2 regions of the Leucobacter iarius genome follow, and region 2 is predicted to be linked to the other one. Evidence: riboswitches for the same ligand, from Rfam matches in the RefSeq annotation. Region 2 holds a riboswitch; the other holds the start of a gene.
What was found. Region 2 has a riboswitch for thiamine pyrophosphate ahead of thiM (hydroxyethylthiazole kinase). Riboswitches for the same ligand answer to the same signal wherever they lie in the genome.
Positions count from the first base shown of each region.

Region 1: linked by a shared signal. The riboswitch ahead of ABD169_RS05965 (thiamine ABC transporter substrate-binding protein) and the one ahead of thiM (hydroxyethylthiazole kinase) in region 2 are both predicted to bind thiamine pyrophosphate.

Region 1 covers NZ_BAAAOB010000001.1:1,348,063-1,352,266, reverse strand. The annotation lists gene ABD169_RS05970 (ABC transporter permease) at 1-618, opposite strand, end outside; gene ABD169_RS05965 (thiamine ABC transporter substrate-binding protein) at 615-1,646, opposite strand; TPP riboswitch at 1,665-1,773, opposite strand; gene ABD169_RS05960 (helix-turn-helix transcriptional regulator) at 1,825-2,661, shown strand; gene fdhA (formaldehyde dehydrogenase, glutathione-independent) at 2,779-3,996, shown strand; gene ABD169_RS05950 (uroporphyrinogen decarboxylase/cobalamine-independent methonine synthase family protein) at 4,048-4,204, opposite strand, start outside.
Region 2 covers NZ_BAAAOB010000001.1:1,982,839-1,987,042, reverse strand. The annotation lists gene ABD169_RS08935 (bifunctional hydroxymethylpyrimidine kinase/phosphomethylpyrimidine kinase) at 1-1,564, opposite strand, end outside; gene thiM (hydroxyethylthiazole kinase) at 1,561-2,430, opposite strand; TPP riboswitch at 2,421-2,515, opposite strand; gene ABD169_RS08925 (VOC family protein) at 2,586-2,993, shown strand; gene ABD169_RS08920 (SRPBCC domain-containing protein) at 3,043-3,537, opposite strand; gene ABD169_RS08915 (ArsR/SmtB family transcription factor) at 3,534-3,893, opposite strand; gene ABD169_RS08910 (alpha/beta hydrolase) at 3,907-4,204, opposite strand, start outside.

The sequences.
Region 1 (4,204 bases), 630 kb from region 2:
GGCGAGCGCGGGTGCGATCTGCGGCAGCGTGACGGTCCACCAGACCCGGGCCGGGCCGGCGCCGAGCATGCGCGCCGCCTGCTCGGGGCGCGGGTCCAGCTGCGACCAGAATCCGCCGACCGTGCGGGCGACGACCGTGACGTTGAAGAACGCCAGCGCGAGCACCACGACCAGCAGGGTGCGGTCGAGTCCGAGCGCGGCGAGCGGGCCGCCCTCGCCGAACACCGACTCGAAGGCGACGCCCACCACGACCGTGGGCAGCACGAACGGTACCGTCATGAGGCCCCGCAAGGCCGCGCGGCCGCGGAACCGGAGCCGGTAGAGCACGAACGCGGCGGGCACGCCGAGCACGAGCGACAGCAGCGTGCCGAGCGCGGCTTGGGCGAGGGTCTGCCCGACGACGCTCCAGGTGCGGGGCTCGCCGAGCACCGCGGGGATGCCGGACGCGTCGAAGCGCCCCTCGGTCGTGAAGCCCGTCGCGATGAGCGACAGGACGGGCAGCAGGAAGAAGACGGCGAGGAACGCGAGCGGGATCGCGGCAGCGGCGGTCCACGCCGCGATCCCCCACGCGCGGCCGGTTCCGACCGCGCGTCCCGCTCGCCGGGTCGAGCGGCTCACCAGCCGGTCGCCGTGCTCCACGTCTTCAGCCAGGACTCGCGCTTCGCCCCGATCTCGGCGGCGGGCAGGTCGTTCGGCTTCGCGGGCTTCGGCGCGAACTTCGTCCAGTCGGCGGGCACGTTCGCGCCGGCGTCGACGGGGAACATGTACATGGAATCCGCGATGGTGTCCTGGAACTCGCGCGAGACGAGGTAGTCGACGACCTTCTTCGCCCCCTCGGGGTTGGCGGCGCCCTTCAGCACGCCCGCGTACTCGACCTGGTTGGAGCAGGTGTCGAGCAGCGCGGCCGTGGTGGTCGCCGAGCCGTCCTTGGTGAGGGTCCAGGCGGGCGAGGTCGCGTACGAGACGACGATCGGCCGGGTGCCGGTGCCGCCGCCCTGGGTGAACTGGCCGTTGTACGCCTCGGTCCAGCCCTGCTCGACGCGGGTGCCGTTCTTCGCGACCCGCTTCCAGTAGTCGGCGAAGCCGTTCTCGCCGAACTTCGCGACGGTGCCGACGAGGAACGAACCGCCGGTCGACGAGGCGGTGGGGTCGAGCACGACGGCCAGATCCTTGTACTTCGCGTCGGTGAGCGCATCGTAGCCCGTGGGGGCGGCGATACCGTGCTTCGCGAACCAGCCCGTGTCGATGTTCAGGCAGGTGGCGCCGTAGTCGACGGCGGTCAGCGATCCGCGGTCGTCGGCCGCGAGCTGCTTCGCGCCCTCGGGCAGGCCCTTGGGCGTATACGCCTCCGTGATCCCGCCGTCGATGAGCCGGGACGCGAAGATCTGGTCGACGCCGAAGAACGCGTCGGCGATCGGCGCGCCCTTGGTGAGCACGAGCTTGTTGGTGAGCTCGCCGCCGTCGCCGGCCGAGACGACCTTCACCTTCAGGCCGGTCGCCTTGCTCGCGGCCTTCGCGAACTCCTTGTTCGGGAACGAGCTGTGCACGACGAGCGTGACCTCGCCCGAGGCGGCCTTCTCGCCGGAGCCGCCGGACGCGGCGCACCCGGCCGCGGTGAGGGCGAGCGCTCCGGTGAGAGCGAGCACGGCGAATGTACGGGCATGCGAACGCATAGGGTTCCTTCCTCCGCTGGTATGACCCAGATCAGGTTGACGGTCGGAGCTCGCGTGCTCCCTCTCAGCCCCTCGCGCAGGGACTCCCGTGGATTCGATTCAGCCTAGCGCACTCCGCATCCCCGACTCTCCCGACGGGTAGGCTGACCGCATGACGGACCACGGCGCGGTGCCCGCATCGGCCACTCGGGCGATGCTCCTCGAGCACGCGCAGACGGTCGAGGAGCAGGCGGCGCAGCACGCCGTGACGCTGGAGTCCCTGCTCGCGGTCCTGCGCTCCCCGCGCCTCGACGACCGGGCGGCACGTGCGACGGCGGTCGACCTCGCAGTCGAGGCGCTGATCGGGCTCCGCTCCGGCGTCGACGAGCAGCAGGCGGGCCTGCTCGAGCCCGTGACCGCCGCGTTCACCCGCCTGCGCGAGGACCTCCGCCCGCTCGTCCGCTTCGGCGATCTCGAGATGCAGTTCGTGGATCCCCCGCGCTCCGGACGTGCGCTCCCCGGTGAGGTCGCGCACACGGCCCGCTCGATCGTCCGGATCGCCGTGCTCGCGCTGATCGACACGGGCGATGCGCGGCGCGTGCGGATCCAGTGGGACTGCGACGGTCTCCATCTGCTCATGAGCATCCGCGACGACGGCCGGGGCGATCTCACGGCGAACCACGACGCCCTCCGGCCCATCGTCGAGCGCGTGATCGCGCTCGACGGCGCGCTCGACGTCGACTCCACCTCCGGCTGGGGCTCCACCCTCGGGATCCGGATCCCGCTCGATCCGCCCGCGCCGCGGGATTCCTCCTCGGGGACCGCCGATCTGACGGCCCGTGAGCGCGAGGTGCTGGGGTTCGTCGCTGCGGGGCAGCGCAACAAGGCCATCGCGGAGGCCTTGGGGATCAGCCCCAACACGGTCAAGTACCACGTGTCGAAGCTCCTGCAGAAGACCGGATCGACCTCGCGCGCCGAGCTCGTCGCGATCGGTGTCGCGTCGCTCTGACCGAAGCACCTCCCCAAACGGGTGGTCCGGCCCAGCCCTCGGGACGGTTGAGCGCAGCCCGGTTCGGGGAGAGGCTCGGGGTGGCGGGAGCCGCCGAAATCTGCAGAGAGGACGAAGATGTCTGGAAACCGAGCAGTCGCATATCAGGGGCCCGGTGTCGTCGAAGTGGTCGACACCCCCTATCCCGAGTTCGAGCTCAAGGACGGGCCGGGCGTCAACCCGGCGAACGTCGGACGCAAGGTGCCCCACGGGGCGATCCTGCGGACCGTCAGCACCAACATCTGCGGCTCGGACCAGCACATGGTCCGCGGCCGCACCACCGCGCCGGAGGGCCTGGTCCTCGGCCACGAGATCACGGGCGAGGTCGTCGAGGTCGGCCCCGACGTCGAGTTCATCAAGGTCGGCGACATCGTCTCCGTCCCCTTCAACATCGCCTGCGGGCGCTGTCGGAACTGCAAGGAGGGGAAGACCGGGATCTGCCTCAACGTCAACCCGGACCGTCCGGGCAGCGCCTACGGCTACGTCGACATGGGCGGCTGGGTGGGCGGCCAGGCCGAGTTCGTGCTCGTCCCCTACGCGGACTGGAACCTGCTCAAGTTCCCCGACCGCGATCAGGCGCTCGAGAAGATCCTCGACCTCACGATGCTCTCCGACATCTTCCCGACCGGTTTCCACGGCGCCTACACGGCGGGGGTCCGGCCCGGGTCGACCGTCTACATCGCCGGTGCGGGCCCGGTCGGGATCGCGGCGGCGGTCGGTGCGCAGCTGCTCGGTGCGGCCTGCGTGATCGTCGGCGATCTCAACGAGGAGCGGCTCGCGCAGGCACGATCCTTCGGCTGCGAGACGGTCGACGTCTCGAAGGGCGATCCGCGCGATCAGATCGAGCAGATCCTCGGGGTGCCCGAGGTGGAGTGCGGCGTCGACGCCGTCGGCTTCGAGGCGCGCGGGCACGGGGCCGGTTCGGCGACCGAGGCCCCGGCGACGGTGCTGAACTCGCTCATGGATCTCACCGAGGCCGGCGGCGGGCTCGGGATCCCCGGCCTCTACGTGACCGGTGATCCGGGCGGCGTCGACGAGGCGGCGAAGGTCGGCTCGCTGTCGCTCCGGCTCGGACTCGGCTGGGCGAAGTCGCTGTCGTTCACCACGGGCCAGTGCCCGGTGATGCGCTACAACCGGCAGCTCATGCAGGCGATCCTGCACGACAAGGTGCAGATCGCGAAGGCGGTGAACGCGACCCCGATCTCGCTGGAGGACGCACCCCGCGGCTACGCGGAGTTCGATCAGGGCGCAGCGCGCAAGTACGTGCTGAACCCGAACGGCTACATCAAGGCCTGACCACGGAGCGGAGCCGGTGGGCCCGGGTGGAGAGCGCCCGGGCCCACTGGTTCACCAGGCCGCGGCGACCGCCCGGTGGGTCTCGAACAGCGGCACCGCGGTGCCCTCGGGGGCCCGCCCGAAACCGCACTCGGTGGCGACGCCGAACGGGCGCACGACATGCTGCTGCGCAGAGGCGATCCGGCGCGCAGCGCCCTCGGCGCCGTCC
Region 2 (4,204 bases):
AGCCGTCGGCGAGCGCCGTGATGAACGGCAGGCGGTCGATCCCCGACCGCACGCCCGAGATCCGGCCCCACCACGCTTCTCGGATGTCCTCGGCCGACGGTCGGGTCTCGAGCCCGCCTCGCTCCCAGAGCCCGGCGAAGTGGTGCACGGGACCGTGGCCGGAGCCGACGCCCAGTCCGGATCCGGCGCGCAGGGACTCCCGCAACCAGGCGCGGGATCCGGCGACGGCCTGCTCGGCGGATTCGCCGCGGGCGAGGCGGGTCGCCAGCGCGGAGGAGAGGGAGCAGCCCGTGCCGTGCGTGTTCCGGGTCGCGATGCGTGCGCCCGGGAACTCCCGCCGGATCCCCCGCCCGGCATCGACCAGGGCATCCGGTGCGGTATCGCCCGGGAGGTGACCGCCCTTCACCAGCAGCGCGGCGCCGCTCTCCGCCGAGAGCGCTTCCGCCGCGACGAGCGCGTCGCTCCAGCCTCCGAGCTCGCGGCCCGTGAGCACCGCGAGCTCCGCGAGGTTCGGGGTCACGAGGTCGGCCCGTTCGACCAGCCCGCGCAGCGCGGCTTCTCCGGCAGCATCGAGCAGCCGGTCCCCGCTGGTCGCGACCATCACCGGGTCGAGCACGACGATGCTCGGCCGCACCGCGTCGATCCAGGCGATCACCGTCTCGATGATCTCCGCGTTCGCGAGCATGCCGAGCTTCACCGCATCGACGACGATGTCCTCGGAGAGCGCTTCGAGCTGGGCCCGCAGGAACTCGGCCGGCGGCACATGCACTCCGCGGACCCCGCGGGTGTTCTGGGCGGTCAGCGCCGCGAGCGCGGCCATGCCGTACCCGCCGTTCGCCGCGATGGATTTGAGGTCCGCCTGGATCCCCGCGCCGCCCGAAGGGTCACTGCCGGCGATGCTGAGCACTCGCGGTGTCGCGCCCCGGCGCCAGTTCCGCAGGAACTCCGTCGCGGTGGATCGCGGATCGGGGCTGGTGCAGAGCGCCGCGACGGCGGCGACGCCCGCGGCGCCCGCTTCGCGCAGGGCGGCGGCGTCGTCCGGCACGATCCCGCCGATCGCGACGCAGGGCAGCGGGCTCGCCTCGGCGAACGCTCGGAAACCCTCGAACCCCAGCGCCGGCGGGTGATCGGGTTTGGTACTCGTCGGCCGGATCGCTCCGACGCCGAGATAGTCGACCGTGCCCGCCGGAAGCGCGCGAACGGCGTCGAGGTGCTCGGCGCGGTTCGCAGTCAGTCCGATCAGCGCATCGGGCCCGAGCAGCTCGCGCGCGCGGAGCACCGACGCGTCCCCCTGGCCGAGGTGCACGCCGTCGACGCGAGCGCCCCGGGCGCGGGCCGAGACCGCGGCTCCGAGCTGGTCGTTGACGATGAGTCGGGCCCGACCGTCGATGATTCCGGAGAGCTCGACGAGCCGATCCACGGTCTCGGCATCGCTCGCTCCCTTGTCGCGGAGCTGGACCACGCCGACTCCGCCGGACACGGCAGCCCGCACCGTCTCCGCGACGCCGCGAGAACCGCTCAGCACGGGGTCGGTGACCAGGTGCAGCGAGAGATCACGGATCATGCCGCGACCTCCCCGAGCTCGATGCGCGCCGCCGATTCGACGTCCTCCGGACGGAGCTCCGCGAGGGCGTCGAGCAGAGACACGGCGAAGGAACCGGGACCCGACGCGCGCGATGCGGCGCGTTCGGCGGCGACGGCATAGGCGAGGTGCGCGGCGACCACCGCGCCGAGCGCATCGGCTCCGGCATCGGCGTCGACGTCGGCGTGTGCGGCTCCGAGGAACGCGGCCATGACGGCGCCGAGCGCGCATCCGCCTCCCGTCACCCGGGTCAGCAGCGGGTCGCCGTTCGCCACCCGCACGATCCGCTCGCCATCGGTGATGAGGTCGACCGGGCCGGAGACGGCCACCACCGCGCCGGATCCGCGGGCCAGCTCGACGGCCGCGTCCGCGGCGTCCTCGGGGGCCGCGGTGGCGTCGACGCCTCGGCCGCCGGCGCTGCGGCCCGCGAGCGCGAGGATCTCGGAGGCGTTGCCGCGCACGCTCGCGGGTCGGCGGTCGAGCAGTTCCCGCGCCAGCTCGGTCCGGATCGGCAGCGTTCCGATCGCGACCGGGTCGAGCACCCAGGGGGTTCCCGCGGCGACCGCTCCCGCGACCGCTTCTCGACTCGCCCGCCGCTGCTCGGGGGTCGGCGTCCCGAGGTTGACGAGCAGGCCCGATGCGGCGCCGGCGAAGATCCCGGCCTCGCCGACGATGTCGACCATGGCCGGGGCCGCGCCGATCGCGAGCAGCGCATTGGCGGTGAAGCCGGTGACCACCGCGTTCGTGATGCAGTGCGTGAGCGGCGCGCGTGCGCGCACCGCCCCCAGAAGGATCGCGGCCTCGCGGGCGTGGCCGGGTGCGGACGGTGGACGCAGAAGATCGCTCATCGCGACATCCCTTCGCTCGTACTAACGAGATCAGGTTCGACGGGTGTGTTCTCAGCCGCCCGATGCGGCACCCCGTGTCACTGGCAAGCAGTCTAGCCACACCCCGGACGCCCCAGCGGGATGCGCTGCGCCGCGCGCCCTGCGATCATCGGTCCATGACCAGCTTCATCGCGCACACCACGATCGACTGCCACGACGCGTACGCGCTGTCGGAGTGGTGGAAGCAGCTGCTCGGGTACGTCGACCTCGACGACGAACCGAACACGTCTGGCGACGAGGAGTGCATGATCCGGGATCCCGAGACCGGGCATCGGCTCCTGTTCATCGAGGTCCCGGACGCCGAGCTGCCGGCGAAGCGGATCCACTTCGATCTGCGTCCCCGCGCCGGCACGCAGGCGGCGGAGATCGAGCGGTTGCTCGGGCTGGGCGCCGTGCAGGTCGCCGATCAGCGTGGCATCGCCGGGCCGGGCAGCGGCTGGGTCGTGCTCGCGGATCCCGAGGGCAACCAGTTCTGCGTGCTGCTCTCCGTCGAGGAACGCGAGGCGTACCTGGCGGCGCGCTGACGCGCCGGTCGGACCGGTCAGACCAGTCGCACCGGTTCCCGCGCGGGGCTCACTCGGCAGTGTCGGCGCCGCGCTCCACGAGTTCGACGAGGGCCGCCGTGACCGCGCCCCAGCCGTCGAAGAAGCCGAGCTCCTCGTGCCTGGCGCGATCCGCGGGATCCCCGTGCCGCACGACCGCCCGGTAGGCCGTCCCGTCGGGGTGCTCGCCGAAGAGGATCTCGGCGGTCATCGCCACCGGCGCGGGTTCCGCGGGGTGCCAGCTGCTGGTGATCGCGTTCGTGAAGACCAGCCGGCGCCCCTCTTCGAGCAGCAGGAAGATGCCGTCGGTGTGCGGCACGAAATCCTCGCCGTCGTCGCTCATGCTGGTGACGAAGGCACCGCCGGGGCGCGGCTCGAATCGATCGATGCGCGCGACCGTCGGGGCCGGCACCCACCACTGCGCGAGCTGCAGCGGATCGGTCCACGCCCGCCAGACCCGCTCACGCGGAGCCCGGATCACGCGCTCGATGCTGAGGTCCCGTTCGGGATCGAAGTGCTGGTTCATGATGGCTCCTTCTGCTCGGTGGCGCGGTCGGCGTGACGATCGGTGACGAATGCCTCGAGCCGGTCCGTCCGATCGGACCAGAGCTCGCGCTGCTCGGCGAGCCAGTCGTCGACCAGCGCGAGCCGGTCGCGGTTCAGCACGCAGCTGCGCACCCGTCCGGTCTTGCTGGTGCGGATCACTCCGCTCGATTCGAGCGTGCGCACGTGCTTCATGAACGACGGCAGCGTCATCTCGAACGGGCGGGCGAGCTCGCCCACGCTCGCGGGTCCGCGCCCGAGACGACGTACGATCCGACGCCGCGTCGGGTCCGCCAGCGCGAGCAGCACCGCGTCCAGATCGTCCCGATAGTGTGCCATGCGGCTAACTATCTCACGCGGGCGGCGGATCCACCAGGGCCGACCCGATATCGGCGCTCCCGCTCACGGGCGCGACCCCGCCGAGACCGTCCCGGGCGAAACCCGAGATCGCGTCGAGCACGGCGTCCGCGGAGAGGATCCGCGAGTGCCCCAGCCCCGCGGTCCGCAGGAGCCGGGCGTGGCCCCCGTGCACCTCGCACAGCCGCACCGCGTCCCGGTCGGCGAGGCGCCGATCCCCGCGATCGTGCACGAGCAGCAGTTCGGTCTCGGCTGGCAGGGGATCCCGCACCGCGTCGTAGCGCCGCACGAGC